Regions from separate parts of the Streptomyces peucetius genome, predicted to be linked through region 2. Evidence: riboswitches for the same ligand, from Rfam matches in the RefSeq annotation. Region 2 holds a riboswitch; each other region holds the start of a gene.
What was found. A riboswitch is a leader RNA that binds a small molecule or an ion and turns the genes downstream of it on or off. The one in region 2 is predicted to bind cyclic di-AMP.

Region 1 (7,365 bases), 3.5 Mb from region 2:
CGGTCCGCTGGCCCGGCTCGTGGCACATCGCCCGCAGGCACTGGCGGTACGGGGCCGGCGAAGTGCGCCGGTCGCTCTCGAAGCGTGCCTTCACCACGGCGGCGCGCCGGCTGCTCCCCTCTCTCACGGAGGAGGACCTGCGGCCGGCCCCGGCCGGTGTCCGGGCGCAGGCGGTGTTGCGGGACGGAACGCTCGCCGACGACTTCCTGATCCGCGAGGCCCCGCGGACGGTGCACGTCCTGAACGCACCCTCGCCGGCGGCGACGGCCTCCCTCCCCATCGGCCGCGAGATCGCCCGCCGCGCCCTCGCCTCCCTCTCCGCCTGACCGGCGGCCGGGCGGGCCCCGAAAGTCCTGGCGGACCCGCCCGGCGGCGCGGCTGACCGGCTCCGGCGGGCGGCACGCACCTCCGGCGTCGCGTACCGGGCCCGCCTGCCCGGGCGGCCCACAGGTCGGCGTCGCGTACCCACCCGGCGGCCCGTCCGGCCTCGCGCACCTCCGGCCTCGCGTACCCGGCCCCGCCTTCCCTCCTGTCCGGCCTCGGGTACGTCGCGGCCTCGCGTCGGGCGCCGCGCCCCTCGGCGTCGGCGGGCGCCACAGGGCGGCCACCGCTCGCGCCCCCGGCGCGGGGCGGGCGCCCCGGAGCCGTCACCGCTCGCGCCCTCGTAGAATCGGGAGCACTGTGTCTGAGCCCCGTAACACCACCCCCCACGCCCTCCGCCACCCCATCCGCGCCAAGGGCGAGCCGCGCTTTCCCGGCGGGCCGGCCGCCGACCCGGCCGGATCGCATCACGAGCGTCGTATCCGCAGCTTCCAGCCGCGGCGGAGCCGGGTCACCGCCGGGCAGGGCGATGCGCTGCAGCGGCTGTGGCCGGTGTGGGGCATGGACATCGACGGGCACCGGGTGCTGGACCTCGACGAGATGTTCGGCGGACTGCCGGTCGTCCTGGAGATCGGCTTCGGGATGGGCGAGGCCACCGCACAGATGGCCGCCGACGACCCCGGCACTGGAATCCTCGCGGTCGACGTGCACACCCCCGGCCAGGGCAATCTCCTGGCCCTGGCGGAGCGGAACGGCCTGACCAACATCCGGGTGGCCAACGGCGACGCGATCATCCTGCTGCGGGAGATGCTGCCGCCCCGCTCGCTCGACGGCATACGCGTCTACTTCCCGGACCCGTGGCCCAAGAAGCGGCACCACAAGCGCCGGCTGATCCAGCCGGACTTCCTCACCCTCGCCGCCCAGCGGCTCAAGCCCGGCGCGGTCCTGCACTGCGCGACCGACTGGGAGCCGTACGCCGAGCAGATGCTCGAAGTGCTGTCCGCGCACCCGCACTTCGAGAACACCCGGGACGACGGCGGTTTCGCGCCACGTCCCGCGTTCCGTCCGCTGACCCGCTTCGAGGGCCAGGGCCTCGACAAGGGCCACAAGGTGCACGACCTGCTCTTCCGCCGGGTTCAGCCGCAGGACTGACGGGTGCTCCGGTGCCCGGGATGCGTCTCGCGCCGTCGCCGGTTGTCAGTGCGTCTGGTTAGGGTCGACGGGTGTCCGACTCGTCCGCGCAGCCATCGCAGCACCGCCCGCCCAGCGCCGCGGTGCCGTCGCACCCGGTGCTGCCGGCGTGCCGCCAGGAGCATGTCGACGCGCTGCTCACCGAGGTCCCCGAGCCCGCGCGCCGGCGCTACCGGCCCCTGGCGGCCTCGAGGTTCTGGCGCAGCAGGGCGGTCCGCGCCGGTGCGGTGATCACGCTGCTCGCCCTCTGCGGCCTGGTGATCCTGGTGCTGGTGCGGGAACAGACCGGCACCCACGGGTTCGTGGTCGGCCTGGCTCTGGCGACACTGCCCGTCCCGCTGCTGCTGGCCGCGTTCCGCTGGCTGGACCGGGTCGAGCCAGGCCCCTGGCGGAACCTCCTCTTCGCCTTCGCCTGGGGCGCCTGCGCCGCGGCCCTGATCGCGATCATCGCGAACACGTTCGCGACCCGCTGGATAGCGACGGCGACCGCCGATCCGGCTTCCGCCGACACCATCGGGGCGACGGTCATAGCGCCCGTGGTCGAGGAGAGCGCGAAGGCCGCAGCGATCCTGCTGATCTTCGTCTTCCGCAGACGGGACTTCACCGGACTCGTGGACGGCGTGGTGGTCGCCGGCTTCACCGCCACCGGCTTCGCCTTCACGGAGAACATCCTCTACCTGGGCAGCGCGTTCGACGAGGACCAGTCGACGGGCACCTCCGGCTTCGCGTCGGTGACCGCCGCGACCTTCTTCGTACGGGTCGTGATGTCACCGTTCGCCCATCCGCTCTTCACCGTGCTCACGGGCCTCGGCTTCGGTGTCGCCGCGCTCGGCGCGCGCCACCACCGGCGTCTGCGGCGTATCGCCCTGCCGCTCCTGGGTCTTGCCCTCGCGATGGGCATGCACGCCCTGTGGAACGGCTCGGCGTCGATGCTCGGCCCGTGGGGCTTCTACGCGGTGTACGGGGCGTTCATGGTGCCGGCGTTCGGGCTGCTCACCTGGCTGACGATATGGACCCGCCAGCGCGAGCTGCGCACGATATCCGACGAGCTCCCCGCCTATGCCGCGGCGGGCTGGATGCCGGCGTCCGAGCCGCGCGCCCTTTCGTCGATGCGCGCCCGCACGCTGGCGCGTGACTTCGCCCGGCGCACGTACGGCCCGGCCGCCGGCCACGCGGTGTCGGAGTACGAGGCGTTCGCGACGTCACTGGCCTTTCTGCGCCGCCGGGCACACCGGGGCGCGGCGGACCCGGACTTCGCGGAGCGCGAGCAGGAACTGCTGCACCACCTGTGGCAGCGCAGACAGGTGGCGGGTCCGTCACTGGCGTACGCGGCCCGGGCGACGAGCCGGGTGCCGGTGCCGCCGCCGTACCGGAACTACGGCGGCTACAACCCGTACCGCTACTGACCCGCGTCGGCGGCCGCGACAGCGCGGACGCCCCATCGGCGGCGGGTGCCCGGGCACAGCCCGGCAGCCCTGGCGTCGGGGGGTGCGGCAGGAATGCCGGAGACATGGAGATGCCCGGCACGGAGAAGCGCATGGGAGAGCATGCGGAGCCCCGTACCGGGCAGGGATCAGATCGTGAGGCCCTTGCCGCGCAGCCAGGCCATCGGGTCGATGCCGGAGCCGCCCGCGGTGTGCACCTCGAGGTGCAGATGGGGCCCGGTGACGTTGCCGGTGGCGCCGACACGCCCGATCGTCTCGCCGGTGGTGACCTTCTGGCCCGCGCTCGCCGTCATGGACGACAGGTGGGCGTACAGGACCTCGGTGCCGTCGTCGAGTTCGAGGACGATGCGGTAGCCGTACGAGCCGGACCACCCCGCGGACTTGACCGTGCCGCTGTGCACGGCCTTGACCGGGGTGCCGGTCGGGGCGGCGAAGTCCAGGCCGGTGTGCTGGCCGGAGGACCACATGGAGCCGGACTCGCCGAAGGTGGAGGTGATCGTGTACGAGGAGGTGGGCAGGGAGAAGCTCCTCGCGAGCTCGGCGAGACGCTCGGCCTCCGCCTTGGCCCGGGCGGCCTCTTCCGCCTTGCGCTTCTCTTCCGCGGCCTTGGCCTCTGCCTCGCTCTGCTGCTTTTCCGCAGCGGCCGCGGCCTGTTCGGCGGCGGCCTTCTCCGCGGCGGCCTTGGCCTCCGCGTCCGCGGCGGCCTGCTGCTGCTCGGCCTGCGCGAGGATGCGGGCCCGCAACGCCTCGCCCGCGCCCGTCGCCCGGGCGGAGCCGTCGCCACCGTCGGCCACCGTGGTCGCGGCGGTCAGCGGGGCGGTGTTCACGTCCGCCGCGGCGTCGGAATCCGAGTCGTCGGACACCAACGAGCCCACGCCCGGCAGGGACTTGGCGTCGGGAAGATTGTCCGTGATGGCGTCGGGAAGGGAAATGGAGACCGCCGGCTTGTCCTGCGCGGTGGCTATGCCACCCGCGCCGACCGCGGCGATCACACCGACGCCGAGCACCGTGGAGCTGCGGGCGAGTCCGCCGCGCTGCTTGATGACACGGTGCCGGCCGCGCACCGGGCGGATGGACTCCTCTGTGGGATTCCATTCCTCCCAGGTCCGCTCGGGTGCGTCGTCACCGATGCGTTCGGACGCGAAGCGGGCCTCTGGGGCAGGCATGTTGGACGCCACGAAGGCGTTCTCCTTCCTTCCTTCTCGCCTACCGGGTTAGCTGACGGGTTCGGAGCAGGAAGGTCTCCTACGGGCGCCTCGACCGCGGACTGAGCGGCAAAAGGTGCCCGATTCACCCCAATTGGTGGTTCCCCGGTTCCCTTGCGGGATTCGGCGCGTGCGCGCGGTGCCGCCTCTGACGACGGCTGGGACGACCGCGCTGCGTTATCGAACGTTAATAGACGGCGGGGCCGGATTCCAAGCTGTTCCGACTGATCATTAGCGATTTCGACGGGGACTTAACGTGACAGAGGCACTCAGAATCGGGCGACTTGATCAAACATCGGACAGAGACCTTTTCCTGACGGTGTGTCAAATGTTATGCGGAGAGGTGCCCTTGGGTCACAGGCCGTAAGGACGACCGAGGCCGGCCCGCGGGTCGAGGCGCCGACGGCGCGCGGGCCGGTTGACGCGCGGGCCGAGGGCCGACGGGCGGTCCGACGACACGCGGGCCGGCGGCTGACGGACGGTCCGACGGCCCTCGGGAAGAGGACGACATCCGCTTCCGCCGTCGGCTCAGACCGCCGGAGGAACCACCGGCACAATCCTGCGCCGCTCCGGCTGGCCCCGAGCCGGACGGCCGACGGCCAGCAGAGCCATGTCGTCGTTCGAGCCGCCGCCGGTGTACCGGCGTACGTCGTCGACGAGTGCGTCCAGCAGCTCCCCCGGCCCCGGGAAGAGCCGCCCGGTGAGCCGTTCCACCGGGTCGTAGAAGACGCCGCGGTCGTCGCGCGCCTCCGTCACCCCGTCCGTGTAGAGCAGCAGCGTCGCCCCGTCGGGCAGCGGATACTCCGCCGCCCGGTCCGGCCACTCCCCCAGATCACCCATGCCGAGCGGCAGCGCCGCCTGCGGCGGACGGAGCACGTCCAGCCCCCCGTCGGCATGCAGCACCAGCGGCTCCGGATGCCCCCGGTTCACCAGCCGCACCAGCGGACGGCCGCGGGGAATCTCGCCCAGCACGGCCGTGGTGAAGCCCTCCACCGCGTCCAGGCCCTCGCGCCGGTCCCCCTCCCGCTTGAGCGCGCGCTCCAGCCGCTGCCCCACACCCTCGAGCGAGCGCTCCTGCTCCGCGGCCTCGCGGAACGCGCCGATGACGACCGCCACGGTCGCCACCGCCCCCAGCCCCTTGCCCCGGACGTCGCCCACGAGGAGCCGCACACCGTGCGGGGTGTCCTGCACCGCGAACAGGTCGCCGCCGATGAAGGCGCCCTCCTGCGCCGCCTCGTACCGGGCGGCGATGTGCAGGCCGCCGATCCGCTCGGCCGGCGCGGGCAGCACGGCCCGCTGCGCGGTCTCGGCGATCACCCGCGCCGAGGCCAGCTGCTCGCCTCTGCGCTGTACGACCCTGTTGATGACCAGGGCCAGAGCGGCGACGGTGAGCACCGTGGTGGTCTCGGTGGCCGCGGTGATCTGCGCGGCGGTCCCGTTGTAGACGTGCATGCCGCTCACCCCCAGGATCGCGGCGACACCCATGAGCAGGGTCGCCACGAACGAGACGAGAGGGGCGGCGAGAAGGGGCGCGGCGGCGAAGAGCGGCACCGCGGTGAAACGAGGCGGTGTCAGCATGTCGAAGACCACCCCTGCGACGATCATCGCGACGGGCAGGGCACGCACGAACCACGGGGCCCGACGCGCGCCGCCTTCATCCCGCCGCTGCTGTCCCAAAGGTGGTCTCTCCTGCCGGGTCCGCTGACGGCTGCGGACAGTACCGCGCCCACCTCAGGCTCGGCGCCGACGCGCCGTGCAGCCACTTCCCATCGCCCAACCGGGCGAATGCCGAGGCGACCGGAAAAGCCACCGGCCCGATGGTCGATCTCCAGGATCGACCATCGGGCCGGTGTCATCAGTAGCGGGGACAGGATTTGAACCTGCGACCTCTGGGTTATGAGCCCAGCGAGCTACCGAGCTGCTCCACCCCGCGTCGGTGAACACAACCTTACGCCATCCGGAGCAAGATCAACTCCACTTTTTCCGCGAGGCCGCCTCGATCCGGTCACACCGCCCCGCCGCCGTTCGTCATACATCCGGACAGCCGAGGACGACGAGGGGACAGAACGACGATGGACGACCACGACTTCCTGGCCGAGCGCTTCGAGACGCACCGTACGCAACTGCGCGCGGTCGCCTACCGAATGCTCGGCTCGCTGAGCGAGGCGGACGACGCCGTCCAGGAGGCGTGGCTCCGGCTCAGCCGCAGCGACTCCGAGGCGATCGACAATCTGGGCGGCTGGCTGACCACCGTGGTGGGCCGGGTCTGCCTCGACATGCTGCGCTCGCGTACGTCGCGCCGCGAGGAACCGATGGATGTGCGCCTGCCGGAACCGATCGTGAGCGGCGTGGACACCGTCGACCCGGAGCACCAGGCGCTGCTCGCCGACTCGGTCGGTCTCGCGCTCCTCGTCGTACTGGAGACCCTGGCGCCCGCGGAGCGGCTGGCGTTCGTGCTGCACGACATGTTCGCGGTGCCCTTCGAGGAGATCGCGCCCGTCGTCGGCCGCACACCGGCGGCCACCCGTCAGCTGGCCAGCCGCGCACGGCGCCGGATCCAGGGCTCCACCCCCGTACCGGACGCCGACCTCGGCCGGCAGCGTGTCGCCGTCGACGCCTTCCTCACCGCGGCACGCGGGGGCGACTTCGAGGCGCTCGTCGCGGTGCTCGACCCGGACGTCGTGGCCCGCTCCGACAGCGGGACGCTGCGTCCCGGTTCCGTCGTACGGGGCGCGGCGGCCGTCGCCGGCCAGGCGATCACCTACGCGCGCCTCGCGGAGGTGGCCCGGCCGGCCCTGGTCAACGGAGCGGCCGGGGTCGTCGAGATCGCGGGCGGGCGGGCCCTGGCGGTCATGGCCTTCACGGTCACCGGCGGAAGGATCGCGGAGATCAACATCCTTACCGACCCGGAACGGCTGGACCGCCTGGACCTCACCGTCCCGAACGCGTGAGGCCTCCCCGGTCACTTCTGCCCCAGCCAGAGGTCCGGCCCGGACACGTCGTGATGGATGTCCACGGCGGGAACGCCCAGGCGCGGCAGGTCGCCCCGGACGGCGCGCATGAAGGGCAGCGGGCCGTACCGGTGGGCCGCGAGCATCTCCGGCAGGTCCGGCACGCCGATGTCGGCGCGCCCGGCCGCCGCACCGTCACCCGCCCTCTGCTCCTCGCACCAGAGGTGCAGCGACGCCGCCGGGCACGCGTCG
Region 2 (7,365 bases):
GGCTGGTCGGGGTCGGCGGGCACGTCGAGCCCGAGGACCTGCGCGGCGCGCAGCGCGACCCGCGTGTGCCCCTCGGGTGACAGATGCAGCCGGTCGGAGTCCCAGGCCCGCCGGTCCTGGACGGACCTGAGCGACCACAGGTCCAGCACCGGGCAGTCGTAGCGGTCGGCGATGGCCCGCACATGCGCGGTGTACGTGGCGATCTTGCCGCGCAGGTGGCGCAGGACCGGCACGTCGCGGGTGTCGAAGCCGGTCGTCACCATGACGGTGCCGACCGAGCCCGTGAGGTCGGCGACGGCCCGTTCGAAGCGTTCGGCGACGTCGTCCGGGTCGGAGCCGGGCCGGATGATGTCGTTGCCGCCGGCGCAGAAGGTGACGAGGTCGGGCGCGAGTTCCCGGGCCCTCGGCACCTGCTCCTCGACGATCTGGTCGAGGAGCCGCCCGCGTACGGCGAGGTTGGCGTACCGGAAGGTGTGTTCCGGCATGCGGTCGGCGAGCAGGACCGCGAAGCGGTCCGCCCACCCGACGAATCTGCCGTCGGGTCCAAGGTCGCCTACGCCCTCGGTGAAGCTGTCACCGATCGCCGCGTACGACCCGAATGCGTCACTGTTCTCTGTTCTCGAATCGTCTGCCACGAGAGCACATCTTTCCTTTACGGATGTGACTTACGCGACCGTAAGGAGGGGTTGACGGGGGGTGATCTTTACCACCCGTCAGGTTCGGCCCGGCCGGAAGACGCGGAAGCCCCCGCTCCGCCGATGCGGAACGGGGGCCGGGCGGCAGTGCCGTGCGGCGTGCCGGACGGATCAGAGGGAGACTCCGTGCTCGCGCAGGTAGGCGACCGGGTCGATGTCCGAGCCGTAGGAGGGGCCGGTGCGGACCTCGAAGTGCAGGTGCGGGCCGGAGGAGTTGCCGGTGGAGCCGGACAGACCGATCTGCTGGCCGCCGCTCACGGACTGGCCGCTGGAGACGGCCAGGGAGGAAAGGTGGGCGTACTGGGAGTAGGTGCCGTCCGTGTGCTGGATGACGACCTCGTTGCCGTACGCGCCGCCCCAGCCGGCGGAGACGACGGTGCCCGCGCCGATGGCCTTGACGGAGGTGCCCGAGGAGGCGGCGAAGTCCACACCGGTGTGGTAGCCGCTGGACCACATCGCGCCGGAGGCGCGGTACGGCGTGGTGACGGCCGCGTCGACCGGAGCGCTGAAGCCGGACGAGGACGCCGGCGCCGAGGCCTCCTTCACAGGAGCCTCCTTGGCGGGCGCCGCCTTCGCGGGAGCCGCCTTCGCGGGAGCCTTCGGGGCCTGCTCCTCGGGCGCGGCGGCCCGCGAGTCGTCACGCGAGGGGCGGGCCTTTGACTCGGAGCGGGGCTCGGGGTCGTTCTTCGCCTTGGACTTGGCGCCGATGGTCAGCTCCAGGCCCGGGTGGATCAGCGACGGGTTCGCACCGATGGCGCGGCGGTTGTCGTTGAAGAGCTGCTTCCAGCCGCCTCGGACGTCCTGCTCCTCGGCGATCTTCGACAGGTAGTCGCCGGCGACGACGGTGTAGATCTTCGGGGCCTTCTTGGCGGCCGGCAGCGCCGACTCGGCGAGGGCCGGGGCAGCGGCCTTCTGTGCCGCGGCGGCCGGAGCCGCCGCCGGGGCAGCGGTGGCGGCGGCGGTGGCGCCGAACAGCGGGAGCGCGATGGCGGCGCCGCCCGTGCCGGCGATGACGAAGCCGCGGGTGAACGGGTTGGACTTGAAACGACGGTGCTTACCCTTGGCGGGCATGGCGCATTCCTCTCCGGCGCCTACGAGGTGAGCTGTCGGGTTCGGGCTGGAGGTGCCCGGTCGAGCGACTTGCACGACTTCACCCCAAGCCGTCCGGATTTTCCGGAATCGGCGTACTACCTGGGTCCCCCGCTCCTGCCACGCGTGGGTGGGTTCGAATTCCGGCCGGCGGCAGGATTAGGCGGTCCGTCCGGATTGAGCGTGACCGTAGGCGAGTCGGACAGTCCTGGACAAGCCGCGTCTTTCCGCGAGCAATGCGAAGTCCGATATCACCCGGGTATTTCCGGTCACCCTCCGTGGACGACGCTCCTTCAATTGCCGCGCCGGCAACGGAATTCACCCCCAGGCCCCGGCCACACAACGTCACGAATATGACGCTGCTCACCAGCCGGAGCCCATCTCCCCTGCTTACGGGGCACGTTATATCGAACCAGCCAATTCGGACAGAAGATGCATTTGAGCATCTAGTCCCGCACTTGCCCATCAAGTCGCGCCCTGCCGGTTTCGCCGAGACGCCCGCCGGCACAGATCCGGGTGACGCCCGTCACTCCGAGCCGTGAGGAATCCCCTGACTCCGTACGCGTAAAGGGAATTGGCGGAGGCCGGATCACATCCGCCGCAGCCGGATCACGGTGGCGTCCAGATCGCCCTTCAGCCCGGTGTGCAGTCCGTGGTGCAGCAGCACCCCGCCCTGATGGACGACTCCGGTGTCCAGACATTCGTAGGCGGCGGCCGGGTCGATGCCGCGCAGCCGGAGCGCCGGCGGCCGTTCGCCGTACCGCTGCGCCTCGAGCAGCGCGAGCACGACCGTCTCCCCGCCCCGGACGTACTGCACGGCGCTGAGCCCGCCCTCCGGGGCCCGCAGCCGGTACAGCTCGCCGTGCTGGACCACCGGCCTGATCTCCTTGTAGAGCCGGACCCAGTCGCGTGCCTCCGCGAGCTCCGCCTCGCTCCACCCGGTGAGGTCTCCCCCGACGCCCAGCACCCCGGCCATGGCACTGACGAAACGGAAGCGCAGACTGCTGCGGCGGCCGTTGAGCTGGACGTTGGGGCTGTCGGTCACCCAGGCCGCCATGACCCGGGCCGGATGCAGCTGGCTGAAGCCGTGCTGGACGGCCAGCCGGTCCAGCGGGTCGGTGTTGTCCGAGGTCCATACCTGGTCGGTGCGCCCGAGGACCCCGAGGTCGATCCGGCCGCCCCCTCCGGAGCAGGACTCGAAGGCGACGCCCGGATGCGCCGCCCGCAACCGGTCCAGCAGCGCGTAAAAGCCCTCGACGTGGCAGGTCCACAGCTTCTGCGGATACGGCTCCCCCGGCCAGCCCGCATCGGTGAAGCAGCGGTTGAAGTCCCACTTCACATAGTCGACGGGCGCGCTCGACAGCAGGGCGTCCAGCTGCTCCCAGAGGTGGTCCCGGACGTCCTCACGCGCGAGGTTCAGCACGAGCTGGTTGCGGAATTCGGTGCGCACCCGGCCGGGGTGGTGCTGGACCCAGTCGGGATGCGCTCGGTAGAGATCGCTGTCCGCGTTGACCATCTCCGGCTCCACCCAGATCCCGAACCGCATGCCGAGCCCGTGCACTTCACGGGCGAGCGGCGCCAGTCCGTCGGGGAAGCGGTCCGGGTTGGGTGTCCAGTCGCCGAGTCCGGCCCGGTCGCTGGTGCGCCGCCCGAACCAGGCGTCGTCCACGACGAACAGCTCGACCCCGATCCCGGCGGCGCGCCGGGCGAGGGCCAGCTGCTGCTGTTCCGAGATGTCGAAGCCGGTCGCCTCCCACGAGTTGTAGAGCACCGGGCGCGCCTCCTGGGCACCGGGGATCACATGGGCGAGCTGCCAGGCGTGCCAGGCCCTGCTCGCCCCGCCGAACCCGCCGTCGCTCCACAGGCCGGCGAAGACGGGTGAGGTGTACGTCTGCCCCGGCTCGAGCCGCAGCAGCCCGGAATCGTCGTGACCGGCCCCGCCGGTGATCTGCACCGCCTTGTCCGGCAGCTGCTGGACGGAGATCCGCCAGGAACCGGACCAGCCGAGCGCGCAGCCGTACACCTCACCCCGTTCCTCCGTGGCGCCTTCCGCGTCCAGGGCGACCCACGGCAGGTGCTGGTGGCCGGTGTGGCCCCGCCGGCTGCCGATGATCTTCTCGCCGTACGTGAGCGCGGAGCGCACCAGGCGGGACTCGGCGGCCCAGCGCCCGTGCAGCTGGGAGAGCCGCCACGCGTCGCGCATCGGCAGGGTCCAGGCGGCGGCGTCCGCCCGGAGAAGTTCGAGCGCCGGCCCGGTGCCCTCATGGACGACGGTGACCCAGCGTTCGATCACGTCGGAGTCGTCCCGCATGCGGTAGTGCAGGGTCAGGCCGAGGCCCGCCAGGGCGTCGGTGAAGCGCAGCCGCAGCTCGTCGTCCTCGGCGACCCAGCCGTCGAAGACCCACTCGGTGCCGCGCACGTCCTCGGTGCGGACCGACAGCGCCGGGCGGGCGAACCTGGGGCCGCCCTCGACGGGATACTCCTCGCGGCCGTCGAGCTGGGACTCGAAGGGCCAGTAGGGCGGCGGCCCCTGCGCGGCCAGGGCTTCGGCGTCGGCGGCCGTGATGCGGGCGCCCCAGTGGAGGTGGACGAGCTCGTCCGCGTCGGTGAGATGGAGGGCGTAACTGCTCTCGGGGCCGGAGAGGACCCACGTACGCCCTTTGCCCATGTTCTCGATCATTCGGCCCCTCAGATTCTCACAGTCCCGCACAGACCCGAACATCATCCGCTGTGCGACCCACCCGGGGCAACGCCCGGCAGGCACACGGGCTCGTCAACCCCGGTGAACGAAGGACAAGATGATTGGCTGATGAACCTGTGTCGTATGGTCGAGGCCGCGCCGTCGCCGGCGAGCAACGCCGGCCACCGTCCCCCGAAGGAGTCCCCGTGACGCAGCAGCTGCCGCAGGCCCCCTCGTCAGAGCCCGCACTGTCCGGGGTCCGCAACTTCCGCGACGTGGGCGGCCTGCCGACGGTGGACGGACGGCGGGTGCGTTCCGGGAGACTGTTCCGCAGCGGCCACCTCGCGCACGCGACCGCGGCCGACACCGCGTTCCTGTCGGGTCTCGGGCTCCACACGATCTTCGACTTCCGCAACGCCGCCGACCAGCGGCTGGAGGGGCCGGACGTCGAGCTCCCCGGCGTGCGCAATGTGAATCTGCCGCTGAGCGACCCGGCGGACGGCGCCGAGTTCTGGAAGATGGTCCGCGACGGGAACCTGGACCAGCTCAAGGCGATCCTCGCCGACGGCAAGGGCGCCGGGCGCATGATCGCCTCGTACCGGATGATCATCAAGGAGCGGACGGCGGAGCACAGCCAGGTCCTGCACGCCCTGGCCGAGGACAGCGTCCCGGCCCTGATGCACTGCGCCGCGGGCAAGGACCGTGCCGGTCTGTCGATCGCCGTCTCCCTCCTCGCCGTCGGGGTGGAGCGGGACGCCATCGAGGCCGACTACCTCAAGTCCAACGACCCGCACCGACGTTACAAGGTCCGGCGCAGCGACAGCTCCCCCGACGCGATGTCCCCGGAGGTGATGGAGCTGCTCAGCCCGCTCTTCGACGCCCGCGCGGAGTATCTGGCCGCCGCGTTCGACGCCATCGAGGAGAACTGGGGCACCACGGAGCGCTATCTCTCCGAGGGCCTGCGGCTCGCTCCCGAGACACGCGAGCGCCTGCGGGAACGACTGCTCGACCAGGGCTGAGCCGAGGGGCTGCCGGGTCCGCCCGCCGAAGGCAGGCCGGACCCGGCCGCGGACCACTGGTTCCGGCCGGCGGACCAATGGTTCCGGCCGCCGGCTACTGGTTCTGGCCGCCGACCAGGAAGAGCAGATAGAGGAAGCCCGCGATGATGTGGCCCGCGATCAGGTAGGCGAAGAGCCGGATCACCAGGCCGCGCGGGAAGCGCTCCTCGTGCGCGCTCCCGCTGCCGGATCCACGCCGGTCCAAGGGGTCGTGCGACATGTCGTGGATCACATTCCTTGCCGGTCGGGGACGGAGTGCAGCTCGGGCGCCTGCAGCAGAGTGTGCACGAACAGCAGCTCCGCGCCCTCCGCGGAGTCCGCCTCGATGCGGTGCGGTGTGAGCGAGTCGAAGTGCGCGCTGTCGCCGGGGGTCAGCTCGTGGACGGCGTCCCCGAGACTCAGCCGCAGCCGTCCCGCGACGACGTGCAGCCACTCCTCGCCGGGGTGCACCCGTACGAGATCGCCCTGGACGCCGTGGGGCACGAACACCCGCAGGGCCTGCATGGCCCGTCCCGGGCTGCCGGCCCGGTGGTAGTCCCAGGCGCCGGCCGGCACGGGCTCGGGGGGGCGCCCGCGGATGACCGGTTCACGTTCGGGCGGCTGCTCGCCGAGCAGCTCGGCCACCGTCGTACCGTAGATGCGGGCGAGCGCGAGGAGCATGGGCAGCGACGGCTGCCGCAGCCCCGTCTCGAGCCGGGAGAGGTGCGCGGGCGAGAGGCCGGCCCGCTGGGCCGCGGCCTCGAGGGTGAGCCCGCGGCGGCGGCGCAGTTCGCGCAGCCGGGGCGCCATCTCGGGCAGGCCCTCGGCCGGCGGTTCGGCAGGGGTGGTCATGCATCCATTGCGCCAGAGCGTTGCCCTTGAGGCAAATTTCTTGCCTCAAGGGCAAAATCGCGAGCGTCCGGCCGACGGCCGGCGTTCCGGCTCAGCGATTGGCGACCGCCTGCTTCACCAGGGTCTTGCCGAAGTCCCACATCAGACCGCCGTTGCCGTGCGCGTCGTCCATGACGGCCGTGAAGGCCGCCACGAAGCGGTCGACCTCCCGTTCGCCGATGATCAGCGGCGGGATCAGCTTGATCACCTCCATGTGGTCACCGGAGACCTGGGTGAGGATGCGGTGCCTCTGGAGCAGCGGAACCACCACCATCTGCGCGAACAGCCCCTTGCGGGCCGCCTGCAGCACGGTCCAGCGGCTGCGCAGTTTGATCGAGTCCGGGCGCCCGAACTCGATCCCGATCATCAGCCCGCGCCCGCGGACCGCGTGCAGCAGTTCGTACCGGTCGACCAGGGCCGCCAGCCGGGCACGCAGCAGCTCACCGGTCACCCTGGCGTTCGCCACGACCTGCTCGTCCTCCAGCACGGAGAGCACGGCGAGACCCGCGGCCATCGCCTGGGCGTTCGAGCCGAAGCTCGCCGAGTGCACCTGCACGCGGTCCATCGACGAGTAGACCTTCTTGAAGATCCAGTCCCTGCCGAGGGTCGCGCCGACCGGCACATAGCCGCCCGACAGGGCCTTGGCCACGCAGACGAGGTCCGGCTCGACACCGGCCTCGTACTGGAAGGCGTAGAAGTCGCCCGTGCGCCCCAGACCCGTCTGCACCTCGTCCGCGATCAGCAGTGCCTTGTACGTGTGCAGCAGTTCCTGGGCGGCGCGCAGGAATCCCGGCGGCGTGGCGTGCACGCCCTTGCCCTGGACCGGTTCGACGACGAAGGCCGCCACGTCCCCACGGACCAGCTCACGCTCCAGCGCGGCGAGGTCGCCCATCGCGATCGCGGTGTCGGGGAGCAGCGGCGAGAACCCGTCGCGGAAGTCGGCCTCGCCGTTGACGGAGAGCGCGCCCGTCGT
Region 3 (7,365 bases), 1.0 Mb from region 2:
GCACCCTTCTCCCCGGCGGCCCGTCCCGCTACCATCGTCCGCACTGGGAGCGCTCCCACTCCGTGCACCACTCCGTACGCCACCTCGCACCGCCACCCCGGCGGTCCCGCTCGGAGAGGACGTTTCCGTGCGCAGAAGCGCCAGACCATTCACCGCCCTGCTGGCGGCCCTGACCCTGACGGCCGGGCTCGTCGGTACCGGCGGCTCCGCCGCGGCCCGTACCGCCGATATCCGGCCGGCCGTCGATACATCCGACGTGTCCACGGTCGCGGACACCTACACCTGGAAGAACGTGCGCATCGACGGCGGCGGCTTCGTGCCGGGCATCGTCTTCAACCGCTCGGAGAAGAACCTCGCCTACGCGCGCACCGACATCGGCGGCGCCTACCGCTGGAACCAGGCGGAGAAGGAATGGACCCCACTGCTGGACTGGGTCGACTGGGACAGATGGGGCTGGACGGGCGTGGCGAGCCTCGCCTCCGACGCGGTGGACCCGGACAAGGTGTATGCCGCCGTCGGCACGTACACCAACAGCTGGGACCCGACCAACGGCGCCGTCCTGCGCTCGTCCGACCGCGGCGCGAGCTGGCAGGCCACCACGCTCCCCTTCAAGCTCGGCGGCAACATGCCGGGCCGGGGGATGGGGGAGCGCCTCGCGGTGGACCCGAACAAGAACTCCGTGCTCTACCTGGGCGCTCCCAGCGGCCACGGCCTCTGGCGGTCCACCGATTCCGGCGTGACCTGGTCCGAGGTCACCGCCTTCCCCAACCCGGGGAACTACGCCCAGGACCCCTCCGACACCAGCGGCTACGCCAGTGACAACCAGGGCGTCGTGTGGGTGACCTTCGACGAGCGGTCCGGCAGCGCGGGCAGCGCCACCCAGGACATCTACGTCGGCGTCGCCGACAAGGAGAACACCGTCTACCGCTCGACCGACGGCGGCGCCACCTGGTCCCGGATCGCCGGACAGCCGACCGGATACCTCGCGCACAAGGGCGTCCTCGACTCCGCCACCGGCCATCTCCATCTGGCGCTGAGCGACACCGGCGGCCCGTACGACGGCTCCAAGGGACGCATCGCACGCTACGACACGGCCACAGGGGAGTGGACGGACATCAGCCCGACCGCCGAGGCCGACACCTACTCCGGCTTCAGCGGGCTGAGCGTGGACCGGCAGCGGCCCGGCACCCTGATGGCCACGGCCTACAGCTCCTGGTGGCCCGACACCCAGATCTTCCGCTCCACGGACAGCGGCGCGACCTGGACCAGGGCCTGGGACCACACCAGCTATCCCGACCGTTCCTTCCGCTACACCCAGGACATCTCCTCCGTCCCCTGGCTCTCCTGGGGAGCGAACCCGTCGCCCCCCGAGGTCTCACCCAAGCTCGGCTGGATGACCGAGGCGCTGGAGATCGACCCGTTCGACTCCGACCGGATGATGTACGGCACGGGCGCGACGATCTACGGGACCGAGAACCTGCGGACCTGGGACACCGGCGGGAAGATCCTGATCACGCCGATGGTGAAGGGCCTGGAGGAGACGGCCGTCAACGACCTGGCCAGCCCGCCGTCGGGCGCGCCGCTGCTCAGCGGTCTCCTCGACATCGGTGGCTTCCGTCACACGGATCTCGACGCCGTGCCCGAGATGATGTTCACCGGGCCGAACATGTCGGCGACCACGAGCCTGGATTTCGCGGAGGCCGCACCCGACACCGTCGTACGGGTCGGCAACGCCGACGCCGCCCCGCACATCGCGTTCTCCACGGACAACGGGGCCAATTGGTTCCAGGGCTCGCAGCCGGCCGGCGTGACGGGCGGAGGCACGGTCGCCGCCGCTGCGGACGGCAGCGGCTTCGTCTGGAGCCCGGAGGGCGCGGGGGTGCACCGCACCACCGGCTTCGGCGGCTCGTGGGCCGCGTCCACCGGCATCCCGGCCGGGGCGGTCGTCGAGTCCGACCGGAAGAACCCCAAGAAGTTCTACGGCTTCAAGGACGGGACCTTCTACGTGTCCGCCGACGGCGGCGCCACCTTCACCGCGAGGGCGTCCGGCCTCCCGGCGGAGGGCGATGTCCGCTTCAAGGCGGTTCCGGGTACGGAGGGTGACATCTGGCTCGCGGGCGGCGCGGCGAACGGGACGTACGGCCTGTGGCACTCCACCGACTCCGGCGCGACCTTCACCAAGATCTCCGGCGTGGCGGAGGCGGACGCGGTCGGCTTCGGCAAGGCGGCGGCCGGCGCTTCGTACCGGACGCTCTTCGTCAGCGCGAAGATCGGCGGTGTGCGCGGCATCTTCCGCTCGACGGACGCGGGGGCGAACTGGACGCGGATCAACGACGACGCGCACCAGTGGGGCTGGACCGGCGCGGCGATCACCGGCGACCCGCGGGTCTTCGGCCGGGTGTACGTGGCCACCAACGGGCGCGGCATCATCTACGGCGAGTCGCCGGAGAGTGACGGCGGCGGTGACCCCGGCCCGGGCCCCGAGCCGGATCCGGACCCCGACCCGGAGGAGCCGCCCGCGGACGCCGACTGCACGGTGACGTACGCCGTCACCAACCAGTGGTCGGGCGGGTTCCAGGCCGATGTGACGCTCACCAACACGGGTGCCGCTGCGCTGGACGGCTGGCAGCTGAGCTGGACCTTCCCCGACGGGCAGAAGGTCGGGCAGATGTGGAATGCCACACACCGGCAGGCCGGAGCAGAGGTGACGGCCGGCAACGTCTCCTGGAACGGCAAGGTGGCCGCCGGTGCCTCGGTGGGCTTCGGCTTCACGGGCACCTGGTCGGGCGAGAACGGCGGCCCCGGCGCCTTCACCCTGGGAGGTGAGGCCTGCACCGTCGGCTGAGACGGGTGGCGGACGGCGCCGCGGGGCTCCTGGCATGAACCGGGAGCCTCGCGGCGCTTTGGCAGTGAATGTCCGTTATGAAGGATTTGGCCGAACTGTTCTGAAAGGTGAATTCCGGGCGATTGTTGGGAGTTGGTGCCCTCGAGACGGCGCGACGAGGCAGGCGGTTGCGCAGGCCACTCGTGATGTCAGTCACCTGGCACTCCGCAACGGAAAGGTCACCGGGTCGGCCATTGTCCTTCGTCGGAAAGGGATTTGGGTTTCTTGACGCGGCAATGACAATTGAAATCACCCGGGTATAACCGCTTTTCGGATTATGATCAACAATTCGCCACTTGTTTCGCCGGGTCGCTCTCGCTTACGGTCACCGTCAATCCGGGTGGACCGCCGAATCCTGCCGCCGTCCGGAACCCAGACCGCATCGACTCACGTACGGCAGGAGCGGGGGAACCAGGTAAGTCGCCGAACCGGAATCCGGAACGGCTAGGGGTGAAGTCGCATTCCAGCGGCCGGGCATCTCCAGCCCGAACCCGACAGCTCACCTCGCAGGCGACGGAGAGGAATTCGCCATGCCCGCAAAGGGTAAGCACCGTCGTACCAAGATCCGTTCGTTCACCCGCGGGATCATCGCCGCGAGCACGGGTGGCGCGGCCCTGGCCCTGCCGCTCATGGGCGCCGCCACTGCTCAGGCCGCTCCCGCGGCCCAGCCGGCTGCCGTGGCCGCTCCGGCCGCCGCCGAGAAGTCCATCACCTATTCCGTGGTGGCCGGCGACTCCCTTTCCAAGATCGCCGCCGCCCATTCCGTCGACGGTGGCTGGAAGCAGCTCTACAAGGACAACCGGAAGGCTGTCGGCGACGACCCGTCGCTGATTCACCCGGGCCTGAAGCTGACCATCGGCGCCACCCCGGAGGCCAAGGAAAAGGCCGCCCCCAAGAAGGCCGACCGGGCCGTGGAGGCCGACCGCGCGGACCGCTCCGAGAAGAAGACCACGCTGGCGGCGAAGCCCGCCGCGGCGACAAAGAAGGCCGCTGCCGCCGCGAAGCCGGCCTACGCGGACAACCTCGACGGCTGGATCAAGGAATCGCTGGACATCATGGCCCAGCACGGAATTCCGGGCACCTACGAGGGAATTCACCGCAACATCATGCGTGAGTCCTCCGGCAACCCGCTGGCCATCAACAACTGGGACATCAACGCCATCAACGGCACGCCCTCGAAGGGCCTGCTCCAGGTCATCCAGCCGACTTTCGACGCCTACCACGTCCCCGGCACGTCCTACGACCTGTACGACCCGGTCGCCAACATCACCGCCGCGTGCAACTACGCCGCCGACCGGTACGGCTCGATCGACAACGTGAACGGCCCCTACTAAAAGGGACCGTTGCGACGGCCGGCAGGCCGCAGCACCTCACCGGGCCGGTGCCCGGGACGCCCGGCGGCGCCCCGGACACCGGCCCGAGCCGTGCCGCGTGCGCCTCGGCAGCGCACGAATCCATGTGGCCGTGTGGCCGTGCCGCCATGTGGCCGTGAGCGTCAGCCGCGCACGGCCACATGGAACGCGGACAGCCACAGCACGACCGCCGCCCCCGCCCCGACTACCACGCGCACCGTCTCAGCGGTCGCCCCGGCCACGGCGACCGCCGTGCCGACGACCGCGACCGCCGTCAGAAGGACGGCCGTCCACGTGTACTGCCATTGGTCGAAGAGCCGCGCCAGCGGAAAGAAGTGCAGACCCACCACGAGGCAAATGCCCGGCGGAATCAGCTCCGCGTGACCCGTCGCGTTGGCCACGGCGATCACCGCGAAGACGGCGACGACCTCGAGCGCGTTGACAAGTCCGACCCCTCGATTCCACTTCTCCGGCAGCCGCACGGTCCGGCGGGCCGGCCCCGCGGCCCCGCGGTGGGCCAGGACCACCACCACGCCGGTCAGCACGGCACCGACCACACCGACGGCGACGGCAACCGGCATCACGGCAATGCCGGAACCGGCCGCGAACGCCCACACCAGTGCGAAGACGGCGAGCACGGTGGCCCCGCGACGGCGCAGGTTCTGGGTGAGCGTCAGGCACTCCGTGTCCGTGGTCATGCACGGAGGCTACAGCGATCTTTCGGCCCGTGACCGGTAGTTGGCCACCCGCGTGCGAGGACGGAATGAGTACGAGGACCGGCCGTCCTGAGTACCCGGCCGGATCCGCCGGCACCCCGCCGCTGGTCGAATCGGGTCATGCTCCCCGAAGCCCTCCGCCACCCTCGTGTTCGCAACGCCACCACCGCCGGAACTGCCCTCGCCGTGAGTCTGCTCCCGCTCGCGGTCGGCGTCCTGCTGGCCAAGGTGACGGCCACGGACCCGATGACACCGGTGAACGCGCTGATCACCAGCGGCGGCCACCGCCCCCGCGTCACCCGGGCACAGTGGCGCGGCTGCGGCAGGAGCGCCATGGGCCGCTGCCGCGTGGCGGGAGCCGCGGTCCGCTACCGACCCCGGCGTTGCTCCCCCGCGGCGTGAGACTGCACGGGACGTCTGTCGCGCGCAACGTGATGAGCCGGACATGGACCTGTTTCCGTGTTGCTCGTGGGAAGACGGCCGCTGACAGCATTCCGAGCGTGAGTGAGCCTTTGCCAACCGAGCTGATGAGCAGGTTGGCGAGCTCCTTGGTCAGGGTGCGGGCCACTGAAGAAAGTTCTGCACGTGCGGATCAGGCTCGCCCGTCTCGCGATCAGGGCCCGCAAGCCAGCGGCGCTGCTGCTCACGCCAGTGCACGAAAGGAGCAGTCGCACCCAGAGGGAAGCGTCAGCAAGAGGGCAAACGTCGAACTCGGCTCGCATCATCTTGACCAGGAAGTCGACCACGCCGCAGTCGAAGAGTGCCCATCTGGAGTCGCCATAACGGTCTGTCGACGCCAGGCCAACACCGGCCACTTGTCGGGGTCCGGGTCCAGCATCAGCCAGCCCAACTCGTTGGCACTGCAGCCAGAGCCCCAGGGTCCTACAGCGAGCCTTTGCCAAGCTGGAGGCGGAGCCTGGCAGTTGGGCCGACAACGTGGTGAGGCCCCTGGTGGATGCCTGATGCCCGGGGAAGAAGACGCGGGGTCGTAAGCCGACGAAGCAGGCCTCGCTGGACGTCGCGTAGTCACACGTCGATGGGCAGCGGACAGCCGCTGCTCCAGCGACAGTTCAGACGCGCGAGTCCGCCGCAAGCGTGGTGAACGCCGACCAGGCGTCGGGGGAGACCGCAAGTGGCCGGCGCTGTGTGTCCTTCGAGTCCCGGACCAGAACGGTCTTCGGGCGCACGGCGACCTCGATGCAGTTGTCGCCGCCGCCGCCGCTGTAGCTGCTCTTGAACCAGGCCATTTCCGTGGTGCTCATAGCGCTCCTCGCATCTGTTCCAGCAGGCTTGCCGTGGCCTGATGGCTCAGAGCCTGCGAGCGCATTTTGCCATAGCGCTGCAACATGTGACTTACGGTTCTGGGGTCGGTGAGGAGTGCGCTGTTGCCGTGTCCCTCGACGTACCCGACCCACCGGTGATCGGCAGCCTCAGCAAGGTACATCTCGCCTTCGAACCCACCGTGGTCCTCCTGGACCAGCGGCATGACCTGGATCTCCACGTTGCGGTGGCTTCCCACCGACAGCAGGTGGTCGAAGAGGGACTTCGTGACTTCGGCACCGCCCATGCGCCGTTCCAGTAGCGCCTGTTCGAAGATGAAGCTGAAGTGAGTGTTCGGGCGGTCGACCAGTAGTTGCTGGCGGGCCACGCGTGCTGCGACTTGGTGGTCGGACTGCTCCTGCGTCAGCGGTGGCAGGTGGCGGTCGAACAGGGCCCTGATGTACGGCTCAGGCTGCAGCATCCCCGGAATCGCCCGGCACTCGTACGCGTAGAGCGAGATCGCCTCTTCCTCGATCCCCGCCCACTGCCGGAACCACGACGCCAGCCCGCCTTGCGCGTCAGGCTCCGTACCGCTGCCACCAGTACCCTCGCCGCAGTCGCCCCCAGTGCCTCCTCGCACCGGTCCAGCAGCTCCCTCGGCGGGAACCGCTTGCCCTGCTCGATCTTGGCGATGTACGCCGCCGAGTACCGCACCAGCGGCGCGAACTGCTCCTGCGTGAAGCGCGCTTCCTCCCGCAGCGCCTCGAGTACCGCGCCGAAGGTCTTGAGGCTGTCCGACAGCTCCGGCTCACAGCCCCCGCCGGCCCCGCCCGCCCCACCGCCGTTGTCCGTCGTCATCGCAGCCGCCTTCCCCTGTGCCGAGCCGGTCCCGCCGGCCCGCCCGTACCCGTGCCGTACCGTGCGTCGTAGCGCGCTGCGCCCCGTGCCCGACTGGTCACTGGTCACGTACAGCGACCGACCCGGTCCAGCGCGTCAACCAGTACAACGGGATCTGTATCAGCAGCGGACCTGCCGACGCCCCATCAACTCTCGGCACCCTGGCCCCATGCCGGCCGCTCCTCATACCCCGACCGCCATCCCCGGCCCCGCCTGCGCGCCCACCCCCGCCAGCGTGCAGGCGCTGTATGCCGTC

Region 1: it holds a riboswitch for cyclic di-AMP, as region 2 does, so the genes downstream of both, OGH68_RS17285 (M23 family metallopeptidase) here and OGH68_RS32895 (M23 family metallopeptidase) in region 2, are expected to answer to the same signal.
Region 3: it holds a riboswitch for cyclic di-AMP, as region 2 does, so the genes downstream of both, OGH68_RS28550 (LysM peptidoglycan-binding domain-containing protein) here and OGH68_RS32895 (M23 family metallopeptidase) in region 2, are expected to answer to the same signal.

Annotation. Positions count from the first base shown of each region.
Region 1 is NZ_CP107567.1:3,775,849-3,783,213, forward strand. It holds gene lhgO (L-2-hydroxyglutarate oxidase) at 1-326, shown strand, start outside; gene trmB (tRNA (guanosine(46)-N7)-methyltransferase TrmB) at 682-1,473, shown strand; gene OGH68_RS17280 (PrsW family intramembrane metalloprotease) at 1,545-2,918, shown strand; gene OGH68_RS17285 (M23 family metallopeptidase) at 3,086-4,135, opposite strand; cyclic di-AMP (ydaO/yuaA leader) riboswitch at 4,146-4,301, opposite strand; gene OGH68_RS17290 (PP2C family protein-serine/threonine phosphatase) at 4,691-5,839, opposite strand; tRNA gene OGH68_RS17295 (tRNA-Met) at 6,022-6,095, opposite strand; gene sigJ (RNA polymerase sigma factor SigJ) at 6,235-7,113, shown strand; gene OGH68_RS17305 (hypothetical protein) at 7,125-7,365, opposite strand, start outside.
Region 2 is NZ_CP107567.1:7,283,441-7,290,805, reverse strand. It holds gene OGH68_RS32900 (SGNH/GDSL hydrolase family protein) at 1-635, opposite strand, end outside; gene OGH68_RS32895 (M23 family metallopeptidase) at 807-1,766, opposite strand; cyclic di-AMP (ydaO/yuaA leader) riboswitch at 1,771-1,927, opposite strand; gene OGH68_RS32890 (alpha-galactosidase) at 2,374-4,464, opposite strand; gene OGH68_RS32885 (tyrosine-protein phosphatase) at 4,671-5,483, shown strand; gene OGH68_RS32880 (DUF6126 family protein) at 5,578-5,751, opposite strand; gene OGH68_RS32875 (helix-turn-helix domain-containing protein) at 5,751-6,353, opposite strand; gene OGH68_RS32870 (aspartate aminotransferase family protein) at 6,445-7,365, opposite strand, start outside.
Region 3 is NZ_CP107567.1:6,280,902-6,288,266, forward strand. It holds gene OGH68_RS28545 (cellulose binding domain-containing protein) at 128-2,845, shown strand; cyclic di-AMP (ydaO/yuaA leader) riboswitch at 3,255-3,410, shown strand; gene OGH68_RS28550 (LysM peptidoglycan-binding domain-containing protein) at 3,415-4,218, shown strand; gene OGH68_RS28555 (hypothetical protein) at 4,380-4,934, opposite strand; gene OGH68_RS28560 (hypothetical protein) at 5,073-5,354, shown strand; gene OGH68_RS28565 (DUF397 domain-containing protein) at 6,023-6,214, opposite strand; partial or broken gene OGH68_RS28570 (helix-turn-helix domain-containing protein) at 6,211-7,070, opposite strand; gene OGH68_RS28575 (hypothetical protein) at 7,345-7,365, shown strand, end outside.